3 regions of the Streptomyces sp. NPDC096132 genome follow, and region 1 is predicted to be linked to each of the others. Evidence: riboswitches for the same ligand, from Rfam matches in the RefSeq annotation. Region 1 holds a riboswitch; each other region holds the start of a gene.
The links. Region 1 has a riboswitch for cyclic di-AMP ahead of ACIRF9_RS31460 (transglycosylase family protein). Riboswitches for the same ligand answer to the same signal wherever they lie in the genome.
Positions count from the first base shown of each region.

Region 2: it holds a riboswitch for cyclic di-AMP, as region 1 does, so the genes downstream of both, ACIRF9_RS29810 (M23 family metallopeptidase) here and ACIRF9_RS31460 (transglycosylase family protein) in region 1, are expected to answer to the same signal.
Region 3: it holds a riboswitch for cyclic di-AMP, as region 1 does, so the genes downstream of both, ACIRF9_RS43420 (transglycosylase SLT domain-containing protein) here and ACIRF9_RS31460 (transglycosylase family protein) in region 1, are expected to answer to the same signal.

Region 1 is NZ_JBIWGA010000015.1:44,585-49,916, forward strand. Features, by position in the region: gene ACIRF9_RS31445 (DUF501 domain-containing protein) at 1-18, opposite strand, end outside; gene ACIRF9_RS31450 (septum formation initiator family protein) at 103-579, opposite strand; gene eno (phosphopyruvate hydratase) at 683-1,981, opposite strand; gene ACIRF9_RS31460 (transglycosylase family protein) at 2,294-2,995, opposite strand; cyclic di-AMP (ydaO/yuaA leader) riboswitch at 3,000-3,169, opposite strand; gene ACIRF9_RS31465 (transglycosylase family protein) at 3,375-4,364, opposite strand; gene ACIRF9_RS31470 (transposase) at 4,520-5,050, opposite strand.
Region 2 is NZ_JBIWGA010000014.1:22,099-27,430, forward strand. Features, by position in the region: gene ACIRF9_RS29805 (aldo/keto reductase) at 1-893, opposite strand, end outside; gene ACIRF9_RS29810 (M23 family metallopeptidase) at 1,006-2,049, opposite strand; cyclic di-AMP (ydaO/yuaA leader) riboswitch at 2,057-2,225, opposite strand; tRNA gene ACIRF9_RS29815 (tRNA-Met) at 2,469-2,542, opposite strand; gene ACIRF9_RS29820 (dihydrofolate reductase family protein) at 2,605-3,732, opposite strand; gene ACIRF9_RS29825 (MarR family winged helix-turn-helix transcriptional regulator) at 3,799-4,320, shown strand; gene ribA (GTP cyclohydrolase II) at 4,477-5,103, shown strand; gene ACIRF9_RS29835 (SpoIIE family protein phosphatase) at 5,316-5,332, shown strand, end outside.
Region 3 is NZ_JBIWGA010000030.1:11,515-16,846, reverse strand. Features, by position in the region: gene ACIRF9_RS43435 (glycosyltransferase) at 1-889, opposite strand, end outside; gene ACIRF9_RS43430 (GNAT family N-acetyltransferase) at 1,131-2,195, opposite strand; gene ACIRF9_RS43425 (HAD family hydrolase) at 2,522-3,346, shown strand; gene ACIRF9_RS43420 (transglycosylase SLT domain-containing protein) at 3,394-3,864, opposite strand; cyclic di-AMP (ydaO/yuaA leader) riboswitch at 3,868-4,094, opposite strand; gene ACIRF9_RS43415 (polyprenyl synthetase family protein) at 4,503-5,332, shown strand, end outside.

The DNA of each region.
Region 1 (5,332 bases):
CGGCGGGGGCGTTTCCATACCTGTCTTTCTACATGCACGGTTCACTGGTGGGGGCGATCGGTCTCACGACCGGTCTCACGGGCCGGACTCACCCGGTCGGTCTCACCGGTCGGAGGCGTCCGACTTGTCGACCCCGTCCCAGACGTTCGAGTACCAGGGGCGGTCGGCCGCCCCGAGGTCGGCGCGGGTCTGCCGGGCCGCGTCCGGGTCGATCACGATGTAGCCGGTCTCCCCCGGCATCACGTAGTGCAGCCGCTCCCGGATCTGCTGCTCGGCGTACGCGTCGTCCTGCCAGCGTGCCTTGAGATCGCGCAGCTGCTCCACCCGCCGGCTGGCCTCTTCCTTCTCCCGCTCCAGGTCGGCGACCTCGGCGCGCTGGGAGACGTACTGCCGCATCGGGTAGGCGAGGGCGACGATCAGGGTGCACAGGACCAGCGCCAGCAGGGCGGCGCGGCTGGTGAGGCGGGAGCGGCGGGCCTGACGCTTGGTCTGGGAGCGGTAGACACGGGCCGCCGTCTGCTCACCGAGCAGCCGCAGCCTGGTCGCGGTGGAGAAACGGTCCCGGTCCTTCACGGCCATCGGTACTGCCTCCCCTTTTCACACGCGCGTACGTCCCCGCACACGGTACGGGACCGAGTACGGGGACGTACGTACGACTGGCTATCGCTTGACCCGGGCGGGGTCAGCCCTTGGAGACCCCACGGAACCGCGGGAAGGCCGAGCGGCCGGCGTACACCGCGGCGTCGTCGAGGATCTCCTCGATGCGCAGCAGCTGGTTGTACTTGGCGACGCGCTCGGAGCGGGCCGGGGCGCCGGTCTTGATCTGGCCGCAGTTGGTGGCGACGGCCAGGTCGGCGATGGTGACGTCCTCGGTCTCGCCGGAGCGGTGCGACATCATGCACTTGAAGCCGTTGCGCTGGGCCAGCTCGACGGCGTCCAGGGTCTCGGTCAGCGAACCGATCTGGTTCACCTTCACGAGCAGGGCGTTGGCGGTGCCCTCCTCGATGCCGCGGGCGAGGCGCTCGGGGTTGGTGACGAACAGGTCGTCGCCGACGAGCTGGACCTTGTCGCCCAGACGGTCGGTGATGACCTTCCAGCCGGCCCAGTCGTCCTCGAACAGCGGATCCTCGATGGAGACGAGCGGGTAGGCCGCGACGAGCTCCTCGTAGTACTCCGTCATCTCGGCGGCGGAGCGGTCCTTGCCCTCGAAGAGGTACTTGCCGTCCTTGTAGAACTCGGAGGCGGCGACGTCGAGGGCGAGGGCGATCTGCTCGCCGGGGATGTAACCGGCTTCCTTGATGGCCTCGAGGATGAGGTCGAGGGCCTCGCGGTTGGAGCCGAGGTTCGGGGCGAAGCCGCCCTCGTCGCCGAGGCCGGTGGACAGGCCCTTGGACTTCAGGACCTTCTTGAGGGTGTGGTAGACCTCGGTGCCCCAGCGCAGGGCCTCGGAGAAGGACTCCGCGCCGATCGGCGCGATCATGAACTCCTGGATGTCCACGTTGGAGTCGGCGTGCGAGCCGCCGTTCAGGATGTTCATCATCGGCACCGGCAGCAGGTGCGCGTTGGGGCCGCCCAGGTAGCGGAAGAGCGGGAGGTCGCTGGCCTCGGAGGCGGCGTGGGCGACGGCGAGCGAGACGCCGAGGATGGCGTTGGCGCCGAGGGAGCCCTTGTTGTCGGTGGCGTCCAGGTCGAACATGGCCTGGTCGATCAGACGCTGCTCGGTGGCGTCGTAGCCGACCAGCTCCGGGCCGATCTGCTCGATGACGGCGAGGACGGCCTTCTCGACACCCTTGCCCTGGTAGCGGTTGGGGTCACCGTCGCGGAGCTCGATGGCCTCGAAGGCGCCGGTGGAAGCGCCGGACGGGACGGCGGCACGACCCGTGCTGCCGTCGTCGAGGCCGACCTCGACCTCGACCGTGGGGTTGCCTCGGGAGTCCAGGATTTCCCGGGCTACGACGACGTCGATGGACGGCACGAGCATCTCCTTCTTGGGATGTGACGCTGGTTGTGCGGGGCCGCGTGGGCCTTGCGACTAGAGCCTAACCGCCTTCGGGGCGTCGGCAGCCGACCGACCGCCCCGTGGACAAACTGACCGTACACATTGTTCCCCATCGGAACAAAGGGCGGGTGGCGCGGAGGCGAACACACGGGCAAAGAAAAACCCCGCCCCGGTGCGTACGGGGGAACACGCACCGGAGCGGGGAGCCCGTGGGGACGGGGGGTGACCCTCACGAGGCCTTCAGTGTGCGGGGCCACCTTGTGAGCGGCCTGTGGCCCCGCTGGGAAGCAGGTGTCACTTCAGGTGCAGCTGCTGACCCGGGTAGATGAGGTCGGCGTCCTCGACGATGTCCTTGTTCAGCTGGAACAGCTTCTGCCAGCCGCCCTTGACCTTGTGCTTCTCGGCGATGGAGCTGAGGGTGTCGCCCTTGACGACCTTGTACTCGCCGTCGCCCTTCTTCACCTTCTTGCCGGTCGGGGTGGTGACCGTCTTGGAGGCGGCGGGGCGCTCGGCGGAGCGGGAGGCGCTCTGCTGCTCGGTCGAACGCGTGGTGGTGTCCGAGGAGCCGGCGCTGCTCGACGAGGAGGAGTCGGCGGAGCTGGAGGAGCCGCCACCGGCGTACGGGGTGCTGGACAGACCCGTGCCGCAGACCGGCCAGGCGCCCTTGCCCTGACCCGCGAGGACCTTCTCGGCGACGGTGATCTGCTGTTCCTTGCCGGCGAGGTCGGCGCGCGCGGCGTAGGCGGTGCCGCCGTAGGCGGCCCAGGTGGAGGCCGAGAACTGCAGGCCGCCGTAGTAGCCGTTGCCGGTGTTGATGGACCAGTTGCCGCCGGACTCGCACTGGGCGACCGCGTCCCACTCGGAGGCGGTGGCGGCGGAGGCGTTGCCGGCCGCCATCAGCGGGGCGGCGATGGCGACACCGGTGACGCCGGCGAGCGCGGCGACGCGGGTGGCCTTGTTCGGACGACGGTGCTTGCCCTTGCCGGAAAACAGCATGGATCGATCCCCTCACCGACGCCTGCGAGGTGAGCTGTCGGGTTCGGGCCGGTTGAGTTGCCCGGCCGCGCACCTCATGGTGCGCGGCTTCACCCCGAGCCGGTTCCGGCGGTCAACCGCCGGGCCCGGCACTTACCTTGGGTCCCCCGCTCCTGCCTACGGCGCTTGACGCGACGACTGTTCCCGGGCTGCCACTGGCAGGATTCGGCGTTACGGCAGCCGGGGCTCGGGTTGCCGAGCGGTCATGACCGTAGACACGCGATCCGGGGAATTTCAAAGACGATCACGACTTCTGAGACTCATCCCACACTTTCACCAAACCGGACATTCGGCGCGAAGCGGGACGTGAACTCCCGGTGTTTTTCTGGGTGTTCCGCCCCTATTCGACGCCGGTGTCCAGGGTCTGACCGGGGGTGATGTCGCTCGGGTCGGCGCCGATGACGTCCTTGTTCTCGGCGTAGAGCGCACGCCATCCGCCGTCGAGGTCAAGGGAGTCGGCGATGGAGGCGAGGGTGTCACCCTCCTGGACCGTGTAGACGCTCGCCGCGTGCCGGCCGGAGGAGGCGGTGGAGGTGTTGTCCGCCACGGTCTCGTCGGCGGTGGCGCCACGATGGCGGCCGGAGCCGAGGGAGCCGGTGTCCACGAGGCTCCAAGAACCCTCCGCCTGGGCCGGATTGTCCGAGTCGTCCACTTCCGGGATGGCCGTGGGCGAACTGTCGGCACCCTCCGCGTCATCGGAGGCTTCATCCGAAGTGCCCGACTTGTCGGAGTCGTTCGCCTCCGGGGACGAAGAGGACGAAGGGGACTCAGAGGCCGAACCGGACGAATCGCCGGAGGAATCGGCCGAGTCTTCGTCGGAGTTGCCGGAGCCGCCTGAGTCGCCGGACTTTCCGGAGTCGGACGACGAACCCTTGGACAGGTCGGACAATCCGGAGGATGCGGACGAGTCGGACTCTTCGTCCCCCACCCCGGTGTCCACGCTCAACGCACCGTTCTCCTTGGTGAGCCCGGACGTCAGCCCGCAGGTGCCCCAGGCGCCGACGCCCTCGGCCGCGAGGACCTTCTGCGCCACGGCTATCTGCTGGTTGCGGCTGGCCAGGTCGGGGCCGGCGGCGTAGTCGAGTCCGTCGTAGGTCTCCCAGTCCTCCTGGGTGAGGCTCAGACCGCCGTACTCGCCGTTGCCCTCGTCGGCGCTCCAGGAACCGCCGGTCTCGCACTGCGCCACCTTGTCCCACACCGTGCCGTCGGCGGCGCTCGCGCCGCTTGCGGCGAACAGCGGGAGGGCGATGGCGGAGCCGGTCACTCCGGCCGCGACGAGGAGGGCCGGAGCCTGACGGGGGCGACGGTGACGACCGTTCCCGGTGAGCATGCGGGGGCCTTTCTCTGGACAGCAGTGACCGGCGCGGCGTGCGATGCGAGCGCACACGCGTTCGCCGCGCTGACGAGTGAACGTATCGGCAGACGATCACTTGTCACAAGTTAATGCCGCGCAGATCACGTGAAGATCACAGAGTTGAGGGTCGGTCACCTTTGGTCGACCGCGGTGTTATCCCTGGCGACCTCAAGGGGCGGGACGTCCCAGAGACAGCCGGTGCGCAACCGGTGGAGGATCCCGTTCAGTTGCGTGCGAACGTCCACGGCACCGCGCGCGAACTGGCGACGTCGGAAATACGCTGTCATCAGCTCTTCCACGACAGGCCACACCGATTCAAGCACGTCAGCAGGAACCAACGTCCCCGTCAGTGCGTGCCATTCGGTCACCTTGCACTTGACCCCGGATCGCTTACGCGCCTCTCCGAGCGGCTTCACCGTGATGCCCAGCAGATCGATCACTTCCCTCATGTCGGAGAGAGCCACGTCCTGTAGCTCCTCCCCAGCGACCCGCGTGAGATCTGAGAACTTCTTCGCATCCAACTCCGCCTTCTCCTGTTCCGCGAGCACCTCCCTCGCTGTGGCGAGGAGCCCCCGTGCGCTGCGTACGTCCTCTGCGAGTTTCTGCACAGCCGCGTCCTTCACCACCTGGCCGACTACGGGGATGTGGGCGAGGTCGGCCACCGCCCGCGTCATGACCTCGGTCCACACCGCCGCCTCGACGTCATCGGCAGTCAGGTAGGGGTCGGAACAGGACGCTCGACGATCGCCCCGGACACCCCTTCGTCCCGGAAAATCAGCTCAGGACACAGGGCCCACCCTGGTCGGTTACTGATGTAGGCACGGCCTGCACTCTCCTGGACACCGAGCCCATAGCCCCGCGTCTGCTCCCGCGTCGAGACCCGCAGCATCAACGCTGCACGAACGACACGCGTCGGCTCTGACTCACGGTGGGCAACAGGCATG
Region 2 (5,332 bases), on a different contig from region 1:
CCGGCCACCCCGAGCAGGGCCGGCAGCTGTTCGAGCGACCGCGCGGAGGCGATCGGTGCGACCACCGTCGGCTGGGCGGCGAGCCAGGCCAGGGCGACCGTGGCGGCCTCGGTGCCGCGGGCGGCGGCGATCTCGTCGAGGGCGGTGAGGACGCGCCGGCCCCGCTCGGAGTCGAGGTGCCTGGCGGCGCCCGCGGACCGCGGGCTCCGCACGGTCGTACCGGGCCGGTACTTGCCGGTGAGGAAGCCGGACGCGAGGGCGTAGTAGGGGACCGCGGCGAGGCCGGCGCGGGCGGCGAGGTCCTGGAGGGCGCCCTCGTAGGTGTCGCGGGAGACCAGGTTGTAGTGGGGCTGGAGGGCGACGTACCGGGCGAGGCCCTCGCGGTCGGAGAACTCCAGTGACTCCTGAAGGCGTTCGGGCGTGATGTTGGAGGCGGCGATGTGCCGCACCTTGCCCGCCCGCACCAGCTCGTCGAGCGCACCGATGATCTCCTCGACCGGCACCTCGGGCTTGTCGAAGTGCGTGTAGTAGAGGTCGATGTGGTCCGTGCCGAGGCGGCGCAGGGAGGCGTCGGCGGCGGCCTTGATGTTGGCGGCGGTCAGGCCGGGGAACTCGGGGTGCTGGCTGACCTTGGTGGCGATGACGACGTCGTCGCGGTTGCCGCGGGAAGCCACCCACCTGCCGATGATGGTCTCGGACTCGCCGCCGCCGTTGCCCTCGACCCAGGCCGAGTAGGAGTCGGCGGTGTCGACGAAGTTGCCGCCGGCGGCCGCGTAGGCGTCGAGGACGGCGAAGGAGGCCGCCTCGTCGGCGGTCCAGCCGAAGACGTTGCCGCCGAGGGAGAGGGGGAAGACCTCGAGGTCGGAGGAGCCGAGCTTGCGCAGAGAAGTCATGTTCAACGTCAACAACGGCGTCGGAGCGGCCCATTCCGACGTCGTACGAACAACGCGTGAACGGAACCGCTCCGTGCCGGGGATGTCTCCGGGGTCTCCCTGAGGGGAGATGTCAGGGGTTGAGGCCCTTGCTGCGCAGCCAGGCCATCGGGTCGACGCCGTCGGCGCTGCCGTTCGGGTGGACCTCGAGGTGGAGGTGGGCGCCGGTCACGTTGCCGGTGGCGCCCACGCGGCCGATCACGTCACCGGTGGCGACCTTCTGGCCGACGCTGACGCTGATCGACGACTGGTGGCAGAACCAGATCTCGGTGCCGTCGTCCAGGGTGAGGATGGTGCGGTAGCCGTAGGCCCCGGCCCAGCCCGCCTCGGTGATGGTGCCGCTGTGGACGGCCTTGATGAGCGTGCCGGTGGGGGCGGCGAAGTCCAGACCGGTGTGGTAGCCGGAGGACCAGAGGGAGCCGGCCTGACCGAAGGTCGAGGTGATGGTGTACGAGGAGGTCGGCAGCGTGTACTGCTTGGCCAGCTCGGCCAGGCGCGCGGCCTCGGCCTTCTCCTTGGCGGCCTCCTCGGCCTTCTCCTTCGCGGCGGCGGCCTCGGCCTCCGCCTGCTTCTCGGCCTTGGCGACGGCGGCCGCCTCCGCCTTGGCCGCGGCGGCCTCGGCGACGGCCTGGGCCTTGGAGGCGACCTGGGTCTGCTGCGACTCGGCCTGCGCCATGATCCGGTTGCGCAGTGCCTCGCCGGCGTCGGAGGAGCCGCTCTGGTCGGTCGCGTCCGGGGCCTCGGCGCCGAAGCTCGAGAGGGCGGGCGCGGCGTCCTGGGCGGAGTCGTCGTCGGAGATGAGCGAGCCCACGCCCGGCAGGTCCGGCATGGAGATGGAGACCGGGGGCTTGCCGGTGTTGGCGCTGGCCATCCCGCCGGCGCTGAAGGCGGCTATGACGCCGACGCCGAGGACGGTGGAGCTGCGGGCGAACCCGCCGCCGCCGCGCTGCTTGGCGACCCGGTGCTTGCCCCGGACCGGGGCAAGGGACTCCTCGGTGGGATTCCACTCCTCCCAGGGGCCCTCGTCGGTGCGGTAGCTGCCGTAGCCGAAGGTCTCGGAAGAGGAGCGCTGGCTCGGCACGAACGGGGCTTCTGGGGCAGGCCGGTTGGACGCCACGCGGGCGTACTCCTTTCCTTCCGTCGCCTACCGGGTTAGCTGACGGGTTCGGAGCGGGAAGGTCTCCTACGCGCGTAAACCGTTCGTGACTCTCCGAGTTCACGGCGGCCTTCGGCGCGATTCACCCCAAGGTGGTGGTTCCCCGGTTCCCTTACGGGATTCGGCGCGTGCGCACGGAGCCGACTCTTGTGACGGCTGGGACGACCGCGCTGCGTTATCGAACGTTAATAGACCTGGGGGCGGCTTTCCAAGCTCTTCCGCTTGATCAACAACATTTTTGGCCTGGACTTTCAGGCCATGACTGTTGAAAAACGGGCGAGTTGACCGGAATGCACAGCGGACGCACAGTCACCGGCCGGTCAGACCGGGAACACACCGAGGGCCGGAACCCTGTCAGGGTTCCGGCCCTCGGCCTTCAGTAGCGGGGACAGGATTTGAACCTGCGACCTCTGGGTTATGAGCCCAGCGAGCTACCGAGCTGCTCCACCCCGCGTCGGTATGACACCAGTGTACGCCATCCGCGGGACCGAAAGTCCCAGGGTGGTGCGAGGCCCCTCACACGAGGTGCCGGTTGGGCGCCTTGGCCTGCTCCGCGTACTCCGGGAGTACGACGACGTCGGCGCCCTCGGCGGCCAGGAGACCGTTGCCGTCGGCGGCCGTCACGAAGGTGTCCGGCTCCTGCCAGGCGGTGACCACCCGGCGCACGCCCGCGTCGAGGATGAGCCGGGCGCAGGGCCGCGGGCGGGAGGAGCGGCGGGCGCAGGGTTCCAGGCTGCTGTAGACGGTGGCCGTGGCCAGACGGGGGTCGGCGGGGTCGAGTTTGGCGAGGGCCGCCTCCTCGGCGTGGACGACCGGGTCGCCGGCCTCGCGGGAGTGGCCGCGGGCGAGTTCCGTGCCGTCGGCGGCGACGATCACCGCGCCGACGCTGAAGGCGGTCCGCGAGGGCGGGCAGAGGGCGGCGAGCTCGCAGGCGAGGGCCAGCCAGAGGCGGTCGGCGGCGGACGGGAGGGGGCCGGTGCCGGGGGCGGTGGGTTCGTAGCGCATGAGGACCACGTCCTCGATCCGTCGGGTCTCGGTCAGGCGCAGACGTCCGCCCTGGTAGGCGCCGGGGCCGAAGAGGCGGGGCGCGTCCGGGTCGCCCACGAAGAGAGGGGCGAGGACGAGCTGGAGTTCGTCGGCGAGGCCCTGCTGGAGGAGCTGGGTGTGGATGGTGCCGCCGCCCTCGACCATGAGCCGGTGGACGCCGCGCTCGTCGTGGAGGTGGTGGAGGAGCCGGCGCCAGTCGAGCTCGGGGCCGAGCGGGACGACGTCCGCGGCGATGCCGAGCGCCCGGGCCCGCTCGGCGCCCTTCTCCGTCGTATAGACGACCTTGTCGCCGCCCGTGTGCCAGAAGTTCGCCGCCGGGTCGAGGTCGCCGGAGCCGCTGACGGTGACCTTGAGGGGGTATTCCGGCTGTCCGGCCGCCGTGCGGGCGGCGCGGCGGTCGGCGGAGTTCACGAGCAGGCGGGGGTTGTCGGCGCGGATGGTGCCGGCGCCGATGAGGATCGCGTCGACGGAGGCCCGTACCTCGTCGACGCGGTCGAAGTCGGCGGGGCTGGAGAGGAGCAGGCGCTCGGGGGTGGTGTCGTCCAGGTAGCCGTCGAGGGAGACGGCGGCGGACAGCAGGACGTACGGGTACGACATCGACGCGGCTCTCCCTGGCGACGGGCGGATCTTGGTTCAAGTTTGAAACAAACCTACACTGAGTGCATGACGACCCGCTGGCTCACCCCCGAGGAGCAGCGCGCCTGGCGCGCGTATGTCGCCGGGTACCTCCTCCTGGACGACGCGATCGACCGGCAGCTCCAGCAGGAGGCCGGCATGCCCCACCTCTATTACTCCATCCTCGCCAACCTCTCCGAGATTCCGGAGCGGCGGCTGCGGATGACCGATCTCGCGGAGCGGCTGAAGATCACGCGCAGCCGGCTCACGTACGCGGTGACCCGACTCGAGAAGGACGGACTGCTGCGGCGCGAGAACTGCCGGTGGGACAAGCGCGGGAGCATCGCGGTGCTGACGGACGAGGGCATGGCGGTCCTGGAGGCGACGGCTCCCGGCCATGTCGAGACGGTCCGCTCCATGCTGTTCGACCGGCTCACACCCGAGCAGGTGGGACAGCTGGAGGAGATCTTCACGCAGGTCGCGCGGGGTTTCCAGGAGGACGGCGGGGAGGCCGCGCCGGAGGATCTTCCATGGCGCCGGCGCTCGTCGCCCTGCTCCGGGACCTCATGAGGCACGTCGCGGACGGCTCCGGGACCTCATGAGGCACATCACAAATACGTTGCTTCAAATTTAAAGCATAGGGTAGGGTCTCGATTCGTTGGATCTGCTTCAAATCTGAAGCAGAGACTGGCTCGTTCATCGCCCCACCGGACCCGGGAGACCCGCATGCCCGACACCCCCGCCGCCACCCAGCGCGCCCGCGTCCGGGTACCGCTGCGCTTCCACGACGGCTACTCCGTCGACGCCGAGCTCGTCACCTTCCACGGCCTGGCCGACGGGCAGGAGCATGTCGCCGTCGTCCTCGGCGAGCCGGGGCCCGTCCCACTGGTCCGGCTGCACTCCGAGTGCCTCACCGGCGACGTCTTCGGCTCCGCCCGCTGCGACTGCGGCCCGCAGCTGCGCGAGGCGGTCGAGCGGATAGCCGAGACCGGCGGCATCCTGCTGTACCTCCGTCAGGAGGGCCGCGGCATCGGTCTCTACAACAAACTGGACGCCTACGCCCTTCAGGACCAGGGCCTGGACACCTACGAGGCCAACGCCGCGCTCGGACTGCCCGAGGACGGCCGGGACTACACGGCCGCCGCCCAGATGCTGAACGCCCTGGGCGTCACCAGCCTGGACCTGCTGTCCAACAACCCCGACAAGGCCGACCAGTTGCGGTCGCTCGGCATCGACGTCCACGACCGCGTCCCCACCGGTGTCTTCACCACCCCGCACAACGTCCGCTACCTGCGCGCGAAGGTCCTCCAGACCCAGCACACCCTGCCGCTGGCCCAGCTCAGCGCGGGCTGACCGGCCGTCCGGGAGCCGCCCACCGGACGTGGGCGGCGTCGAGGGGCGCGGCCCGGCCAAGATGCGCCCCACCAGCCCTGCCCACAGGATGGGAAAGGGCTCGACTTCCCCGGACAGCTGGAGAGACGGTGAACGGTGAACAACTCCCGCCGTCGTGGCTCTTTCCGCAGGTTCAGCCCCAGGGGCCGCGCACCGCGGTCACGGATCCCGCGATGCCCACGGCCAACGG
Region 3 (5,332 bases), on a different contig from region 1:
ACCCGTAGAGGTCGTCGCCGCCCCGCGCGAGCGTGCCCGCGCCGGTCGCCGGGTCGAAGCCGCCGACCGCGCGCAGGGCGTCCGTACGGAAGGCCATGTTGGCGCCGGAGCCGAAACGGCCCGCGGTGAACGGGAACAGCGGCTCGCCGGCGGGCGGGTCGGCGGGGTCGTACGTGCGGGGCGCGAAGCCCTTCGCGAAGCCGCCGTGGCTCTCCAGCAGGACCTGGGCCGGGGTGCGCAGCCGGGCCGGCAGGATCAGGCCGGTGGCGCAGCCGAGGCCGGGGTCGGCGGCGAAGGGCGTGGTGAGTTCGGTGAGCCAGCGCGGGTCGGCCACGACGTCGTCGTCGGTGAACGCGATCACCTCGCCGTGCGCGGCCGCGACACCCGTGTTGTGCGCGACGGCGAGACCGGGCACCGGCTCGGTCACGTACCGCACGCGCTCGGCGTACTTGCGCTCGACCAGCTCCCGGGTCGCGTCCGTCACCGGCGCGTTGTCGACGACGACGATCTCGAAGTCCGGGTGGTCCTGGGCGAGGAGGGAGTCGAGGGCGTGGGCGAGCTGTTCGGAGCGTTCCCGGGTGGCGATGACGACGGTGGCCGGCACCACGCCCGGCACGGCCGCCGCGGGAGCGGGTGCCGCCGCCAGGCGGGCCGTCAGGCCGACGAGGACCGTCCTCGGATCGGCGCCCTCGGGTATGTGCCCGAGAAGCGTCCCCACCGGCCGGCCACCCCTCCTCACCAGCACGAACACCTCGCCGTGCGTGACGGGCGGGCTGCCCGGTCCGGGTTTCGGCCCGCCCCCGTCGTCCAGCTCCAGCTCGGCGATCTGCACCGGTCTGATGCCGAGGAACTCCTGGATCTCCTGTTGTGCACGTGTCGCGCGGAACATGAACCCCCCTTGTGTCATGACCGTCTGGCCCGTCCAGGCCGTCCGGCCCGTCCCGGCCGTCCGGCCCGTCCCGGCCGTCCGGCCCGTCCAGGCCGTGTGGCCGTCCCGACTGTCCGGCCGTCCCGACTGTCCAGCCGTCCCGACTGTCCGGCCGTCCCGACTGTCCGGCCGTCCCGACTGTCCGGCCGTCCCGGCTGTGTGGCCGTCGCGGCCGTGTGGCCCGTCCCGGTCGTGTTGGCTGTCAGGAACGGCGCAGCCGCCCCGCGCCCTTCAAGGTCCGTGCGGCCAGGGCCGCGAGCCTCGGCCGGCCGCGTACGAAGTGGTGCGCGCGGCGGGACGGCTCACGGCTGAGCCAGTGGAGCGCGGCGCCCACCCCCGGACGCGTCCACGCTCCCTCGTACACGGGAATCTCCCCCGTCTTCAGCGAGTCCTTGTACTCGGCCGCCCCCCGCCCCAGGTCGAGCAGGCCGATCCCCTCGGCGGCGGCCGCCTCGGCCATCCGCAGATGCAGCACCAGACCCGGCGAGTACTTCGAGAACTCCGTGTCGTACGACGGGAACCAGCAGGCCAGGACGGTCGCCGACCGCAGCCCGAAGTGGGCGGCGATCGGCTCGCCGCCGGCGTAGAGGACGGACAGTGTGCCGGAGCACTCCGGCGCGCGCGTCTCGTGCAGCGTGTGCACGAGACGGGTGATCCAGTCCTGCGCGAACCGGTCCCGGCGCCCGGTCCTGCGGTACTGCGCCGACTTCCACGCCATGAGGGTGCGCAGCGCGGCCGGGTCGCGTTCGTCGAACACGAACCGCAGCTCGCCGACCTGGCGGCCGAGCCTGCGCTCCTTGGCGAGGGTCGTCTTCAGGAACTTCGGCGACTGGGCCCGCAGGACGGACTCGTACGTCTCGTAGCCCTTCTCCACGTCGATGACGTAGGAGGTGTACTCCGCGGCCGCGTGCGGCACGAACAGCCCCTGTTCCGCCTCGAGGTTGTCGAAGGCGAAGCTGGACAGGGAAGAACCCCGCATCAGTTCGTCGACGTTCAGCCCGAGGCCCGGCGCCAGTACGGCGCCCTGCGCGTCCGAGACGCCGTACGCGAGGGCCTGGCCCTGGCCGAGCCCGCCGCGCTCATGGGGCAGGAAGCCGACCGGCTCGCGCCCCTCGTACACCACCGCCACACGCGCGCGTGACCGCACGCGGCCCACGGCGTCGGTGAACTCCGGTTCCATGAAGGGGTTGCGCGGCGCGGTCGACATGGCGCGCAGCGCGCGCCACCGCTCCCGTTCCCCCTCGCCGAGATCCTCCGGCCTCAGCACACGGATACGCCCACTGCTCAACCTGACCCCCCGATCAAGTCCCCCCTGGACACATGGACGGTACCGCTCCAGACCGGGCGCACGGTAGGTAGCGAAGCATGTTGTTGCCAACCGGTACAGAGGCCTTTAACCGGTCGCTACCCGGCGATGCGGTGGAAAGCCATTTCTCGCCACTCTCGCCATTTCTCGCCCGGCCGATCCCCTCCATCCCGGGCATCAACAGCGATCGGTCAACAAAAGAAGGGGAGTTGACACAAGAGGGCCGGACTCCGTCCTGGTCCGGTTCAGGTCGAGTCCGGCGGGTGCGGGATCCGTATTCTCTGATCATGGCCGCACCCATCGCATACGCCGAGCGCACCGCGTACTCCCTCATCGCCACCGACCTGGACGGAACGCTGCTGCGCGGCGACGACACGTTCTCCGACCGGTCGCTCGACGCGCTCGCGCGGGTGGCGGCCGCCGGGGCGCGCCACCTGGTGGTGACCGGCCGCCCCGCGCCCCGCGTACGCCCGTTGCTCGACCGCCTGCACAGCAGGGGGCTCGCGGTGTGCGGACAGGGCGCGCAGTTGTACGACGCCGGCGCGAACCGTCTGCTGTGGTCGGTCACCCTGGACCGGGAACTCGCGGAGACCGCGCTGGGCAAGATCGAGGCCGAGGTCGGGCAGGTGTACGCGGCCGTCGACCAGGACGGCGTCGACGGGCTGACGCTGATCGAGCCGGGCTACCGGATGCCGCACCCGACCCTGCCCGCCCTGCGCGTGGAGCGGCGCGACGACCTGTGGTGCGAGCCGATCAGCAAGGTGCTGCTGCGCCATCCCAGCCTGTCCGACGACGAACTGGCGGCGACGGCCCGTTCGGTGGTCGGCTCGCTCGCCACCGTCACCATGTCGGGGCCGGGCACGGTGGAGCTGCAGCCGTGCGGGATCACCAAGGCGACGGGGCTGGCCCTGGCCGCCGAGCATCTGGGCCTGCGGCCCGAGGACACCCTGGCCTTCGGGGACATGCCCAACGACATCCCGATGTTCGACTGGGCCGGCCGCGGTGTCGCGATGGCCAATGCCCACCCGGAGCTGAAGGCGGTGGCCGACGAGGTGACGACGCCGAACGAGGACGACGGCGTGGCCGTCGTCCTCGAACGTCTCTATCCGTAGCGGCTCGGCTCAGTACGCGCCGAACACGTTATCCGTAGCGGCTCGGCTCAGTACGCGCCGAACACGTTGTCGATCGAGCCGTAGCGCGCGGCCGCGTAGTTGCAGGCGGCGGTGATGTTCGCGACCGGCTCGTAGGGGTCCCACGACGTGCCGGACACGTGGTACGCGTTGAAGGTCGGGTCGATCACCTGCAGCAGGCCCTTGGACGGGGTGCCGGCGGCCGCGTTGGAGTCCCAGAGGTTGACGGCGGACGGGTTGCCCGAGGACTCCCGCATCACGTTGCGGTAGATGCCGTTGTAGGTGCCCGGGATCCCGTGCTGCGCCATGACCTGGAGCGACGCGCGGATCCAGCCGTCGAGGTTGTTGGCGTAGCCGAGGCTGGTGGCGGTGGTCACGGTCGGGGTGGCCGCGGAGGCGGCGGTCGCGCCGAAGAGCGGGAGGGCGAGCACGGTGACGCCGGTGGCGGCGACGGCGAGCGTGCGGGCGAGGCGGCGGGAGCGGCGGGGCTGAGCGGGCATGGCGAAGTTCCTCTCCGTCGCCTGCGAGGTGAGCTGTCGGGTTCGGGCGGGAGCTGCCCGGCCGTGTCCTCGCGGACACGACTTCACCCCGAGCCGTCCCGTTGTGTCCGGTACATGTCCAGAGACATGGCCGGGCGCATCGGGTGCGGCGACTTACCTGGTTCCCCCGCTCCTGCCGTGGTCTTCTCGGTGGGTGTCCGGGCGGTGGCAGGATTCGGCGTCCGCCCGACAGGCCGGGAACGTATGCGAGAGCACATGTCCGGAACAAGTGGCGGATTCACAGTTCACCCCTATTGACCTTGATCTGTGCTCTATGAGGTGCTTGATCCTTTGTTGCTGCAAAGTGTCAACTCGCTTGAGCGGCACGAGGTGTCGGGGCGCCGCGAAGGGGAACCGGAAGGGGGGCGGTTGGGCCGGGCGAGTGAGCCAACTCACCAGCGATCACAAGAGGGGTGAATCGGGCAATAAACCCAGATGGCGGCTTAAGGGGTGCCCCTTCTCATAGGGCCTGTCCGGGCTGTCACCGTGGGGGCTCGCGGTGATCGAAACATGACCGGATACGCTGACTTGAGTGAGCGCAGAGACCTATCGACAAACCGCGTAGTCGCTTGTAGACACCAGCAGACAGGAGACCCCTCGTGACCGTCGTCGAGCCGTTTGGGCTGAACGTGCGGGACCAGGCTCTCGAAGCCGATGTCCAGGCCGGACTGGCGGCTGTCGAGGAAGGCTTGCTCGAGGCCACCAAGAGTGAGGTGCCGTTCATCACCGAGGCGGCCCAGCACCTGCTGCGGGCCGGCGGGAAGCGGTTCCGGCCGCTGCTCGTGATGCTCGCGGCGCGGTTCGGTGACCCGTACGCGCCGGGGATCGTCCCCTCGGCCGTCGTGGTCGAGCTCACCCATCTGGCCACTCTGTACCACGACGACGTGATGGACGAGGCCGCGGTGCGGCGCGGGGTGCCCAGCGCGAACGCCCACTGGGGCAACTCGCTCGCCGTCCTCACCGGCGACTTCCTCTTCGCGCGCGCCTCGCACATCCTGGCCGACCTCGGCCCCGAGGCGGTGCGGGTGCAGGCGGAGGCGTTCGAGCGGCTGGTCACCGGCCAGATCCTGGAGACGGCGGGCCCGGTCGACGGCCGTGACCCGGTCGACCACTACCTCGACGTGCTCGGCGGCAAGACCGGCTCCCTCGTGGCGGTGTCCTGCCGCTTCGGCGCGATGATGTCGGGCGCCGACGAGACGGTGGTGGACGTACTGACCCAGTACGGGGAGCGGCTCGGCGTCGCCTTCCAGCTCGCCGACGACGTCCTCGACATCGCCTCCGACTCCCACGAGTCGGGCAAGACACCGGGCACGGACCTGCGCGAGGGCGTCCCCACCCTTCCGGTGCTGCGGCTGCGCGAGCGCGCGGCCCAGCAGAAGCTGCCCGAGGACATCGCGCTGTGCGAGCTCCTCGACTCCGACCTGAGCGA